Regions from separate parts of the Agrococcus carbonis genome, predicted to be linked through region 2. Evidence: predicted binding sites of a transcription regulator. Region 2 holds the regulator's gene; the other holds the start of a gene.
What was found. Region 2 encodes HrcA, which represses chaperone genes, less so after heat shock. Its sites were predicted from a motif close to TTNGCACTCGNNNNNNNCGAGTGCNAA; they were not measured.
Positions count from the first base shown of each region.

Region 1: a site for HrcA is predicted at 1,708-1,734, ahead of BLT67_RS06645 (Hsp20/alpha crystallin family protein). Genes of this name have one in related genera too.

Region 1 covers NZ_LT629734.1:1,373,525-1,380,297, forward strand. Annotated here, with positions in the region: gene BLT67_RS06635 (ABC transporter permease) at 1-812, opposite strand, end outside; gene BLT67_RS06640 (ABC transporter ATP-binding protein) at 809-1,522, opposite strand; gene BLT67_RS06645 (Hsp20/alpha crystallin family protein) at 1,830-2,327, shown strand; gene BLT67_RS06650 (hypothetical protein) at 2,516-3,100, opposite strand; gene BLT67_RS06655 (hypothetical protein) at 3,097-4,320, opposite strand; gene BLT67_RS06660 (hypothetical protein) at 4,333-5,238, opposite strand; gene BLT67_RS06665 (heat shock protein transcriptional repressor HspR) at 5,420-5,854, opposite strand; gene BLT67_RS06670 (DnaJ C-terminal domain-containing protein) at 5,854-6,773, opposite strand, start outside.
Region 2 covers NZ_LT629734.1:391,054-397,826, forward strand. Annotated here, with positions in the region: gene BLT67_RS01900 (histidine triad nucleotide-binding protein) at 1-69, opposite strand, end outside; gene BLT67_RS01905 (16S rRNA (uracil(1498)-N(3))-methyltransferase) at 94-819, opposite strand; gene dnaJ (molecular chaperone DnaJ) at 819-1,913, opposite strand; gene hrcA (heat-inducible transcriptional repressor HrcA) at 1,914-2,927, opposite strand; gene BLT67_RS01920 (DUF4870 domain-containing protein) at 3,086-4,021, shown strand; gene hemW (radical SAM family heme chaperone HemW) at 4,029-5,234, opposite strand; gene BLT67_RS01930 (DUF1990 family protein) at 5,237-5,872, opposite strand; gene lepA (translation elongation factor 4) at 5,881-6,773, opposite strand, start outside.

The sequences.
Region 1 (6,773 bases), 980 kb from region 2:
CCGATCGCCGCGAGGTCGTCCTTGATCGCCTGCAGCTGCTCGTCGGTCACGTCCTCCGCCGCGAAGGCGACGGCTGCGTAGTGCACGGCGCCGCCGCTGTCGGCGCGACCGGTCGATGCGGTGTCGACGAGCGCGTCGGTGAGGGACTGGTTGCTCTCGGCGCCCGGCTCGAGCAACGACGCCTGCGCCACCCCGGCCACGACCGCGGTGACCTCGTGCTGCTGGCCCACCGCATCCGTGACCCCGAGGGTCACCGTCGCGCCGACGGCGTCGGCCGCATCGGCGAACCCGAGCGCCTCGACGTAGGGCGTCGGCAGCAGCAGCTGCCGCTCGGCGACGTCGGCGACGTGGCTGCCCGCGGCGAGGTCGAACTGCATCGCCTCGCTCGACGGGTCGATCGCGAGCTCGAAGCGGTCGCTGCCGGCGGTCTCGATGAAGTCGACCGCGAGCATCGCGATGGGCTGCACCCGTTCGACGCCGGCGACCCCGGCGATGTCGTCGAAGTCGGCGGCGCTCATGCCGCTCAGCGCCACGGGGCCCGCGGCGCCGCCGGCCACCGAGCGCTCCGGGTCGTACTCGCGGGGGCCGTCGCCGCCGGCGCCGTCCTCCGCCGCCGGGGTGACCACGAGCGCGTGGGGCGCGCCCACCATGCCGAGCTGCGCGTCGATGTAGCTCGAGACGCCCGCGCCGATCGCGCTCGTGATCGAGAGCGTGAACGCGCCGATGACGATCGCGATGACCGTCAGCGAGGTGCGCAGCTTGCTGCGGAAGGTGTTGCGCACCGCCGAGCCCAGCACGTCGGCCGCCCTCATGCTGCCACCGCCCCGGCGAGCGCGGATGCGTCGGCGCCGACCACGAGGCCGTCGCGCAGGTGCACGCGGCGGTCGCACCGCGCGGCGAGCTCGTCGTCGTGCGTGACGACCACGAGGGTGATGCCCTGCTCGCGCACGAGGTCGAACAGTATGCCCTCGACGATGCCGCCCGTGGCGGTGTCGAGGTTGCCGGTGGGCTCGTCGGCGAAGATCACCGACGGCCGGTTCACGAGCGCGCGGGCGATCACGACGCGCTGCTTCTGGCCGCCCGAGAGCGCCGTGGCGCGGTTCTTCGCCTTGTCGTCGAGCTCGAGCGCTCGCAGCGCCTCCATCGCGCGCTCGGTGCGCTCGCGGCGGCCGACGCCCGCGATCGTGAGCGGCAGCATCACGTTCTCGAGCACGGTGGCGTCGGGCGTGAGGAAGAACTGCTGGAAGACGAAGCCGAACTCGGCGTTCCGCAGCCGCTGCACCTCGGCGCGGCGCAGCTGTGCGGTGTCGGTGCCGTCGATGCGCAGGGTGCCGGCGTCGGGCGCGTCGAGCAGCGCGAGGATGTGCATGAGGGTCGACTTGCCCGAGCCGCTCTTGCCGACGATCGCGAGCGATTCGCCGCGGCGCACCTGCAGGGACACCCCCTTGAGCGCATCGAAGCGGCTGTCGCCGCTGCCGTAGGACTTGTGGATGTCGGATGCGTCGAGCACGAGCTCGTGCATGGCTCCTCCTGGTGCTGGGGTCGGGCTGCGAGTGCGCGGCGGACCGCGGCAGCGCTTCGAGCCTCGCGTGCCGGGGCAGGTCTCGGCAGGGGGTTGACCGGAGGATGCTCCCCCGGCTTTCCGTCGGGTGCGCCCCCGCCCTCGCTCGCGCGAGGCGGCGCTCTGAGCGATCCGGGAGCGAGCAATTAGCACTCTCTAAGGAAGAGTGCCAACAATAGGAGCAGACCCGGGTCGCACCACCCGGGGAGCTGCCAGACACACGGGGCCGCCGCACAGGGCGACGGCCCGCGATGAGGAGGTGGTTGTCATGGCACTGACCTTCGATCCCTTCCGCGAGATGGACCGCATGGCCGCGCGCCTGCTGACGAGCGGCGGCACGCAGCGCTCCGCGAGCTGGATGCCGATGGACCTCTACCGCGCGGGCGACCACTACGTCGTCAACGTCGACCTGCCGGGCATCGACCCGGGCTCGATCGACCTCGACGTCGACGCCAACACGCTCACCATCCAGGCAGAGCGGACGATCGGCGCCGTCGACGGCGCGCAGTGGCTCGCGCAGGAGCGGCCCGCCGGCCGCTACATCCGCCAGCTCGGGCTCGGCAACGACGTCGACCTCGACCACATCAAGGCCGACTACCAGCACGGCGTGCTGATGCTGACGATCCCGATCGCCGAGCGGGCGAAGCCCCGCAAGATCGCGGTCGAGCAGCGCGACGGCCGCAGCGAGATCAGCGCGGGATCCGGCTCGAGCAGCAGTTCGAGCGGCGCCTCATCGGAGACGGCCGCGAGCGGCGCATCCGCCTGACCTCCCCCACGGCGGCGTCCTGCCCCCGCGGCCCTCGGGCCGTCACGGCAGGGCGCCGCCGCCGTGCTGCCCGGGCGGCGCCGGAAGATCCACGCGCCTCGCGTGCCATGCGTGGACTATCCACTCATGCAGTCGCTGAACGCGGAAATACTCCGGTGACGATCGGCCAGGTCCGCGCCCGACCCGCCTCAGACCCCGGCAGCGGCGCGACGCGCCTCCCGGCGCGCGACCGCGAGCCACGTGCGCGGGCCGGCGAGCCAGCCGATGAGGGCCGACGCGGCGATCGAGCCGACGAGCCAGAGCCCGGCGACGATCCAGAAGCCGACCACGCCGGTCAGGAGCAGCAGCAGGCCGAGCACCCAGCTCGAGAGCGTCGAGAGCACCGCCTGCAGGCCGGTGCCGAGGGCGGCGCCCCGCGCGGTGACGACGGTGGCTCCCACGACGCCGGCCCGCAGCATCCGCCGCTCGCTCGCCCAGCATCCGAGCGCGATCGACGACGCCGCGACCAGCAGCAGCACCGCGACGATCGGCACGAGCCACGAGAGGTCGAGCGCCTCGATCCACGCGACGACCGCGAGGCCCCACTCGACGTCGTCGAAGAGGTCGATGACCGCCGCGCGCACCACCGCGAGCACGAGCGCCGCGACGAGCAGCCCCCACAGCAGGCTCGCCCCGGCCCCGACGAGGGCGAGGCCGATCGCGCCGGCCGATCGCACCGCGGCCCGCTGCGTCGCGTCGAGCGGGTCGGGCGGGCCGGCCCGCAGCGCCCTCATCGCGAGGGCTCGCCGCGCAGCCGCACGCGCGTGAGCTCGGCCTCGTCGGCGGCACGCGCCGCGGCCTCCTCGGCCGCCAGGATCGCGGCGATGTCGATGCGCGGCCGCGCCTGCGAGAGGAACAGCCAGCCGAACAGGAATCCCACGCCGCCCGTGAGCACGGCGGCGATGCCCAGCAGCCAGAACAGCGTCGACCACATCGAGCCCGTGGTGAGCGACGCGCTCGTCGACATGAGGGAGGCGGTGAAGGCGAACACGATCGCCGGGGGCCACAGGGCGATGCCGAGGAGCCCGGTCGACGCTGTGGTGCACAGCCACGCGAGCCACGCGGAGCGGTGCGGCTTCGCGAGCCCCGCCGACTTCGCCCACAGCGCGTGGAGCAGCCACCCGCACACGAGCAGTCCGCCGCCGATCAGCAGCCCGACGATGAGCGTCGGCCACACGCGGTCGGGCATCGTCCAGCGGGCGATCACCGAGGTGAACGAGTCGGCCTCGAAGTCGGCGGTGTCGCCGGATGCGTGCAGGAGCGCGGCGAAGCCGACGACCAGGAGGAACGCGGTGAGCAGGTGCGTCGCGACCGCCATGACGGTCTGGCCGAGCCACGAGCTCAGGAGCGCCGCGGAGCGCTGACGCCTCGTCCACACGATGCGCGGCGGCAGCATGAGGGCCGCCGGGTACGGGCCTGCCCCGTAGGGCATCGGCTGAGGGAACGGTGCCGGCGCGACGCTGTAGGGGTACGGGCCGACGCCATAGGGATATGAGGCGGGGGCTACCGGATAGGGGCCGACGGGCGCCGGGTAGGGGCTCGCTGGCTGGCCGTATGGCGTACCGCCGTAGGTGCGTCCGCCATATGCCGACCAGCCCGCGGGCGCGAAGCGCTGCGGCATCGTCTCCGCGACCGCCGGCAGCATCCCGGGTGGCGGCGCGAACGGCCCCGCGGGCATGCCGGCCGCGGGGTTCGGCACCCCGGCGCCGATCGGCGACGGCGCCGCGGTGAGGCCGAGCCGCGCCCGCCGCATCCGCGCCCGCTCCTCGGCCCTGCTCTCGACGGCCGTGGTCGGCACGAGCCGATCGCGAGCCGCTCGCTCCGCGCGCTCCTGCCGCCTCGCGCGGCCCGCGGCAGCGGCCCGCTCGGCCGCATCCGCCGGCACCGGCGTGTCGGCGCCGGGCGGCGGCGGCGCGCCGGGAGGGCCCGCGGGGTCGGCAGGATCGGCGGTCATGGTGCGCGGAGGTCAGCCCTTCGCGGTGGTCGGGGCGCCGGTCACGACGGTCGCGCGGAAGACCGACGCCATCCACAGCCACACGCCGATGCCGACCGCGACCGCGATCGCGACCGCGGCGACGAGGAACAGCAGCAGCGCGAACAGCGCGTTGGCGATGACCGCGGAGATGCCGCCGTCGCCGAGCTGGAAGACGAGCCCGGCGAGCGCGGCCGCGCCCGCCTGCAGGATGGCCGAGAGGCCGAGCGCCATCGGCACGGCCGTGAGCGTGACGAGGAACGGATGGAAGACACCGTGCGAGCGCAGCACGAGCCACGACAGCAGGATGCCGCCGATCGTGAGCACTGCGCCGATGACGATGAGCCAGAACGACACGTTGCCGAAGGCGGTCGGGTCGACGGCGGTGATCGAGCGGTCGAGCTCACGCACCTGCGACTCGGTCGCGAACAGCGCCGCGACCGCCATGATCACCGACTTGAAGACCGTCGTGACGTACCAGGCGCCGATCGGCACCGCGAGCGTGATCAGGCCGAGCGTGACGAGCGGCAGTCCGAGGGCGCCGGCGACGACGGCGCCGCGGCGCTCGCGCTTGCCGAGGCCCGGCCGCTGCACCTGCACGCGCTCGACGAGCGTGGGCTCCTGGATGCGCTCGGTCGCGTCGGCGCGCTCCTCCGGCCTGGGGGCGACGGCGGTGGGCGTCGCATCGGTGGCGGGGGCTGCGGGCGCGACGGCATCGGGATGCGTCGCGGAGCTCCAGCGCTCCGAGCCCGCCTCGACGCGCGGGTGCTGCGCGGTGGGGGCCGGCGCCGATTCGCGGGCGGTCGACCGCATGGGGCGCTGCTCGCCGTCGTCGACGGGCAGCGGGATGGGCGACGAGGCGTCGCGCGGCACGGGGCGCGGCTTCGGGGTCTCTTCCACGGGCACATCATGGCACCGAGGGCCGGGAGGGCGCCTGCGGATGTGCGGGGTCTCGTGACGCGTGCCCGCTGCGCGGGCGCGCTCCTCGACCGACGGAGGGGACGCGTGCCCGGCTGGGGGTCTCGTGACGCGTGCCCGCTGCGCGGGCGCGCTCCTCGACCGGCGAGGGGCCGGCGAGGGGTCAGTGGCCGGGGCCGCCCCGCCAGAGCACGACGGAGCCGGGCTTCGCCGGGCGGGCACCCGCGCGGATCGTCGTGATGCCCGCGTGCCCCGCGGCGAAGACGCGGCGGCCCGCCTGCTGCATCACCGCATCCGCGAGTGCGCTCTCGAGCTCGCGCACGCGCTGCCGCAGCTCGCGGTTCTCATCGCTCATCTCGAGGATGCGGCGGATGCCCTCGAGCGAGACGCCCTCGCTCGAGAGCAGCTGCACCTGCTTGAGCCGCCCGACGTCGCGCATCGAGTAGCGGCGGGTGTTGCCGGCGGTGCGCGCCGGCTCGACGAGGCCGAGCCGGTCGTACTGCCGCAGCGTCTGCGCGTGCAGCCCGGCGAGCTCGGCCGCCGCCGCGATCGAGAAGATCGGCGACGTCTCGTCGAGACCGGTGGGCGCGCTCAGCATCAGCTGGCCTTCGCCCTGGCGAGCAGCTCGTCGCGCGGCGACTCGTGCGGACCCGCCGCCACGAACGCCTCGAGGTGCTCGACCTGCTGCTTCGTGAGGTGGCCCGGCACCGCGACCTGGATGGTGGCGAGCAGATCGCCCGTGCCCTTCTTGCCCGCGACGCCGCGCCCCTTGACGCGCAGCACGCGACCCGACGGCGTGCCGGGCGCGACCTTGAGCCGCACCGGGTTGCCGCCGAGCGTGGGCACCTCGATCGTCGCGCCGAGGGTCGCCTCGGCGAACGTGACCGGCACGTCGACGCGCAGGTTGAGGCCGTCCATCGTGAAGACCGGATGCGGCCGCACCTGCACCGTGAGGATGAGGTCGCCGGGCTCGCCGCCGGTGGGCGACGGGTCGCCCTTGCCGGCGAGCTTGATGCGCTGGCCGTCGTGCACGCCCGCGGGGATCTTCACCGTCATCGTCTTCCCGCCGACGGTGAGCTTGAGCGTGTCGCCCTGCACCGCCGACGTGAAGTCGAGCGCGGCGCGGGCCGTGACGTCGCGGCCCTTCGCGGGGCGGCGCGCACCGCCGAACCCGCCGAACCCGCCGCCCGCACCGCCGAACATGCCGCCGAGCAGATCCTCGAAGTCGCCCTGCGAGTACTGCACGCGCGGGCCGCCGCCGAAGCCGCCGAAGACGTCCTCGAAGCCGCCGGCGCCGCCGGGCGCGAAGCGCGGCCGACCGCCGGCCATCGCGCGCACCGCGTCGTACTCCTTGCGCTGCTTGGGGTCCGAGAGCACCGCGTGCGCCTCGGAGATCTCCTTGAAGCGCGCCTCGGCCGCCGCATCCCCCGGGTTCGAGTCCGGATGGAACTGGCGCGCGAGCTTGCGGTACTGCTTCTTCAGATCGGCGGCGGAGACGTCCTTGGCGACGCCCAGGA
Region 2 (6,773 bases):
GTTCTCGAGCACGATCTCCGCCGGGATCTCGCGCGCGATGATCTTCTCGAACACGGTGGGCTCAGCCATGCCGTCAGCCTACCTTCGCGCTGCTCACCAGCGGCCGAGCAGCATCGAGAGGCCCGCGATGCCCGCGAGCCCGGCTGTCGAGGTGCGCAGCACGTGGTCGCCCATCCGGGCCGGCACCGCGCCCGCCGCCTCGAGCGCCTCGAGCTCGCCCGGCTCGATCCCGCCCTCGGGCCCCACGACGAGCAGCACGTCGCGCTCGAGCGGCACCTGCGGCAGCGCGACGGATGCGGTGGGCTCGAGCACGACGAGCTGCCACTCGTCCGCGAGACGCGCGAGCCCCGCGGTGTCGACGACCGCGCCCACGCCGGGCAGGTGCGGGCGGATCGCCTGCTTGCCCGCCTCGCGCACGATCTTCCGCCAGCGCTCGAGCGCCTTCTCGCCCCGGTCGCCCTTCCACTGCACGACGCTGCGGCGCGCCTGCCACGGCACGATCGCGTCGACCCCCAGCTCGGTCGCCGCCTGCACGGCGAGCTCGGCGCGGTCGCCCTTCGCGAGCGCCTGCGCGAGGCCGATGCGCGGCACGGGCGCCGGGACGCGCTCGACGCGCTGCAGCACGACGTCGACCCCGTCGCGCTCGGCGCGGTCGATGACGCCCTCGGCGAGCGTGCCCTCACCGTCGCTCACGAGCACCCGCTCGCCGCGGCGCATCCGGGAGACGACGGCGGCGTGGTGCGCCTCCTCGCCGGTGAGCGTCACGACGTCGCCCGCTGCGGCGCCGGCGAGCGCGTCGTGCCAGTAGCAGTGCGCCATCAGAGCCGGAAGCGGTCGCGCATCTTGGCGAACAGGCCCTGCCGGTAGTGCGCGAGCTGCGGCGCGGGCGCCTTCGTGCGGTCGCGCAGCTCGCGCAGCAGCTCCTCGGTGCGGCGGTCGACCTTCTGCGGCGTCACGACCTGCACGCCGAGCTTGAGGTCGCCGCGGCCGGCGCCGCGCAGCCGGGTGACGCCGCGGTCGCCGATCGTGATGACGTCGCCCGACTGCGTGCCGGCGCGCACCTCGACCTCGACGGGCCCGTCGATGCCCTCGACCGTGGTGCGGGCGCCGAGCGCCGCATCCGGCATCGACACCTCGAGGGTGCCGAGCAGGTCGTCGCCGTCGCGGCTGAAGACGTCGTGGTGGCGCACGTTGATCTCGAGGTAGAGCGTGCCGGCGGGGCCGCCGCCCTCGCCCACCTCGCCCTGACCGGGCAGCTGGATGCGCAGCCCCGTGTCGACGCCCGCGGGGATGTCGACCGGGATCGTGCGCTCGGCGCGCACGCGGCCGTGGCCGGCGCACGTGTGGCACGGCTGCGGGATGACGGTGCCGTACCCCTGGCAGACGCCGCAGGGCTGGCTCGTGACGACGTTGCCGAGCAGCGAGCGCACCTGGCGCTGGACGTGCCCGGAGCCGCCGCACTGCAGGCAGCGCTCGGGGCTGGTGCCGGGCGCGGTCGCGGCGCCCTCGCACGTCTCGCACAGCACGGCGGTCTGCACGCGCAGCTCGCGGTGCACGCCGAAGACGACGTCGGCGAGGTCGAGGTCGACGCGCAGCAGGCTGTCCTGCCCCGGCTGTCGCCGCGAGCGAGGGCCGCTCGAGCGGCCGCCGCCGAAGAACTGCTCGAAGATGTCGCCGAAGCCGAACGAGCCGGCGCCGCCCATGCCGGGCATCGGGCCGCGGTCGTACTCCGCGCGCGACTGCGGGTCGCCGAGCACGTCGTAGGCGTGCGTGACGTCCTTGAACCGCTCCGCCGCGTCCTCGCTGGGGTTCACGTCGGGGTGCAGCTCGCGGGCGAGCCTGCGGTACGCCTTCTTGATCTCGTCCTGGGCGGCGTCGCGGGCGACGCCGAGGGTCTCGTAGTGGTCGGTCACTCAGTCCTCGCTCAGCAGCCGCGTGAGGTAGCGCGCCACTGCGCGCACCGCGGCCATGTTCCCTGCGTAGTCCATCCTGGTGGGGCCCAGCACGCCCACGTGGCCCTCGATGCCGTCGGTCGAGTACGTCGATGCGACGATCGACGCCTCGCCGAGCGGCCCGTGCAGCTCGCGGCCGATGCGGGTGGCCACGCCGCCGTCGCCGCCCATCTCGGCGAAGAGGCGCAGCAGCGTGACCTGCTCCTCGATCGCGTCGAGCACGGGGGTGACGGTGCCGTGGAAGTCGCGCTCCTCGCGCACCAGGTTCGAGGCGCCCGCCATCACGATGCGGTCGCCGCCGCCCGTCTGCAGCATCTCGCCGAGCGCATGCGCGACGGCGGCGGTCGCGGGGCCGAGCGAGGCGGGGGCGGATGCGGCGGCCTCGGCGAGGCGCTGCTGGGCGTCGGCAGGCGAGCGGTCGCCGATCATCTCGGTGAACGCGCGCCCGAGCGCGCCCGCCTGCTCGGGGTCGATGCGCTGGCCGGCGTCGAGCACCCGCTGCTCGACCCTGCCGGAGTCGAGGATGAGCACCGCGAGCACCCGGCGCTCCGAGACCGCGACGAGCTCGACGCGGCGCACGAGCGCATGCCGCCGGATCGGCACCTGCACGAGCGCGACCTGGTTCGTGAGCTGCGAGAGCAGCCGGGCGGTGCGGTCGAGCACGTCGTCGCGGTCGACCGACTCGTCGAGGAAGCGCGTGATGGCGAGCCGCTGCGCCTGCGTGAGCGGCTGCATGCGCTGCAGGCGGTCGACGAAGACGCGGTAGCCCTTGTCGGTGGGCACGCGGCCGGAGGAGGTGTGGGGAGCGACGATGAGCTCCTCCTCCTCGAGCAGCGCCATGTCGTTGCGAATGGTGGCGGCGGAGACGCCGAAGGCGTGGCGCTCGACGATCGCCTTCGAGCCGACCGGCTCGCGCAGCGCCACGTAGTCCTGCACGATCGCGCGCAGGACCTCGAGGCCACGATCCGAGACCATCGCTCCCCTCCCCGTCTGTGCTGGCACTCTCAACTGCTGACTGCCAATCCTACCGCGACCCGCCGCGGTTCGAAGAGGATCTCCAGGCGATCGCGCGCACAATGGCGGTAGCGGCAGTCGCCTCGGCGGCCCGCGTCGACATCCGAGAAAGGCACGCCATGTCCGATCCCAACGCTCCTCGCCCGGGCGAGCACGATCCTGCCGAGCAGCCGGTCGACGGATTCTCCGTGACCGACGAGCAGCACGCCGCGCCCAGCGCGCCCGCCGCGCCCGGCGTCGGCGAGCCCGCCCAGTCCTTCTCGTCGCCCGCCGCCGGAGCGGGGCCCGAGGCCCCCGGCCAGCCCGCCTTCAGCGAGCCCGCCGATCCCGGCCAGGGCTGGCAGCACGGCCAGCAGCAGCCGGCGCCGGGCAGCGGCGACGCCGTGGACCCGAACGCCCAGGCCGCATCCGGCTACGGCCAGGCGCCCGGCGCACCGCAGACGCCCAGCGCCCCGCAGTACGGCGCCCCGCAGGGCCAGTCGAGCGCGCCGACCTACGGCGCTGGGCAGGACCAGCACCCGTACGGGCAGGGCCAGGCGGGCTACGGACAGGGCCAGGCCGGCTACGGCCAGGGCCAGCAGCCGTACGGCGCCCCGGGCGGCCAGCCGCAGTACGGCGCCCAGTACGGCGCCCCTGGCCAGCCGCAGTACGGCGCTCCCGGTCAGCCGCAGTACGCCGCCGGCGCCCCCATGTCGCCCGTGGACGAGAAGAACGCCGGCATGTGGGGCCACCTCTCCGGCCTGTCGACCATCGTCACGGGCGGCTGGGGCGGCTGGATCGGCCCGCTGATCGTCTTCCTCATCTACAAGGACCGCAGCGCCTTCGCGCGGCAGGAGTCGAAGGAGGCGCTGAACTTCGGCATCTTCATGACGATCCTGGCGATCGGCCTCATCGTTGTCGGCACCATCCTCAGCATCGTCGGCATCGGCTTCATCCTGATGGCGCTCTACTGGGTGCCGGGCCTGCTGCAGGTGATCTTCTCGATCATCGGCGCGATGCGCGTCAACGGCGGCGGCTCGTACCGCTACCCGTTCAACTGGCGGCTCGTGAAGTAGCCGCGCCTCACGGCAGCAGCCGGCGCACGACCGCGTCGGCCAGGAGCCGCCCTCGCAGCGTCGGGACCACCCGGCCGGCGAGGGCGGCTCTGCCGTCCACGAGCTCGTCGGCGACGAGGCCCGCGACCGCGCGGCGCCCCTCGGGCTCGAGCAGCCCGACCGGCAGCCCCTCGGCGATGCGCGACTCGAGCAGCACGCGCTCGACGCGGCGCGTCTCGTCGTCGAGCACCTCGCGCGCGAGCGCCGGCGAGGCGCCGGCCGCGAGCCGGTCGCGGTAGGCGGCCGGATGCTTGACGTTCCACCAGCGCACGCCGCCGACGTGGCTGTGCGCGCCGGGCCCGAAGCCCCACCAGTCGTGGCCGCGCCAGTAGGCGAGGTTGTGCCGGGCGACGCGCCCGTCGCGCGCCCAGTTGGACACCTCGTACCAGGAGTAGCCCGCGGCGCCGAGCGTCGCATCCGCCGCCTCGTACATCGCCGCCTGCAGGTCGTCGTCGGGTGCGGCGAGCTCACCGCGACGGATGCGGCGGGCGAGCGCCGTGCCCTCCTCGACGATGAGCGCGTAGGCGGAGACGTGGTCGGGCGCCATCGCGGCGGCGGCGTCGAGCGAGCGCTGCCAGTCGCCGAGCGACTCCCCCGGCGCGCCGTAGATGAGGTCGACGCTCACCTCGAGCCCCGCGTCGCGGGCCCACTCGACCACCAGCGGCACGCGCTCGGGGTCATGGGTGCGGTCGAGCGCCGCGAGCACGTGCGGCACCGCCGACTGCATGCCGACCGAGACGCGCGTGACGCCGCCGTCGCGGAGCCGCGCGAGCCCGGCGGCGTCGATCGAGTCGGGGTTGGCCTCGACCGTGACCTCCGCACCCTCGGCGAGGCCGAACGCATCCGTCACGCCCTCGAGCATCGCGACGAGGTCGTCCGCGGGCAGCAGCGTCGGGGTGCCGCCGCCGAAGAAGACGGTCCGCATGGGCCGCAGGGGCCCCAGCTCGCCGAGCACGTCGCGGGCGAGCGCGATCTCGCGGGCGACGTCGCCGGGGTAGCCCGCCCGGGTCGCGCCGCGGAGCTCGTCGGCCGTGTACGTGTTGAAGTCGCAGTAGCCGCAGCGCACCGAGCAGAACGGCACGTGGATGTAGGTGCCGAACGGTGCGTCGGCCGCGGTGCCCTCGGGCAGCCGGCCGTCGGCGGGAGCCGCCTCGCCGTCGGGCAGGCGTCCCATCGTCAGCGCACGTCGATCGACCGCAGCACGTTCATATAGCGGTCGTGGTACCTGGCCCGGAGCGCCTTCGCGAACGGCTTGCCGAGCTTCGCGTACCACGCGGCGTTCCGCACGATGGCGCGGAAGTGCAGGAAGACGGTCTCGTCGTCGGCGATCTCGACGGTGAAGCGCTCCTCGCCCGCCTCGGGGTGGCCTTCGAGCGTGCCGAGGATGACCCCGTGGCTGTTGGCCTCCTCCTCGACCGCGATGACGCGCATCGGGCCGTGGAACTGGATGCCGAGCAGGCGCACGCGCTGGTCGACCGAGTCGCCCGGCTGCAGGAAGGGCTCGCCGTCGGGGCCGAAGTCCTGCTGCGGCTCGATGCTCGCCGCGCGGGTCGCCTCGTCGCCGTCGAAGCCGACCGGGCGGTAGACGGTGCCCTCCTCGGTGCCGACGACGTCGACCTCGATGCCGGCGAGCCGCTGCACCTTCCAGGTGCGCAGCGCCGCGACAGCGGCGTCGTAGCGGGGCCGGCCGTGGCCGATGCGGCTGCGCAGCTGCACGACCTCGAAGCCCTTCGGCGGGTACCGGTGGAAGTCGAAGTGGGCGGTGGCCCCGACGGAGCCGTAGTTCGTGGCGCGCTCGCGGATGGGCTTCATCGTGCTGCCTACTTCGCTTCCTTCTTCGTCTCGCCGCTCGAGAGCGCGGCGATGAACGCCTCCTGGGGCACTTCCACGCGGCCGACCATCTTCATGCGCTTCTTGCCCTCCTTCTGCTTCTCGAGCAGCTTGCGCTTGCGGGTGATGTCGCCGCCGTAGCACTTGGCGAGCACGTCCTTGCGGATCGCGCGGATGGTCTCGCGGGCGATGATGCGGGCGCCGACGGCGGCCTGGATCGGCACCTCGAACTGCTGCCGCGGGATGAGCTCGCGCAGCTTCCCGGCCATGAGCACGCCGTAGGCGTAGGCCTTGTCGCGGTGCACGATCGCGCTGAACGCATCCACCTGCTCGCCCTGCAGCAGGATGTCGACCTTGACGAGGTCGCCCTCCTCCTCGCCGTCGAGCTCGTAGTCGAGGGATGCGTAGCCCTGCGTCTTCGACTTCAGCTGGTCGAAGAAGTCGAAGACGATCTCGCCGAGCGGCAGCCGGTAGCGCAGCTCGACGCGGTCCTCCGAGAGGTACTCCATGCCACCGAGCGTGCCGCGGCGCGACTGGCACAGCTCCATGATCGCGCCGACGTAGTCCTTGGGCGCGAGGATCGTCGCGCGCACCATCGGCTCGACGACCGAGTGGATCTTGCCCTCGGGGAACTCGCTCGGGTTCGTGACGGTGTGGACCTTGCGGTCCTCGGTCTCCACCTCGTAGACGACGCTCGGCGCCGTCGCGATGAGGTCGAGGTTGAACTCGCGGCGGAGGCGCTCGGTGATGATCTCGAGGTGCAGGAGGCCGAGGAACCCGCAGCGGAAGCCGAAGCCGAGCGCGACCGAGGTCTCGGGCTCGTAGACGAGCGCCGCATCCGAGAGCTTGAGCTTGTCGAGCGCCTCGCGCAGCACCGGGTAGT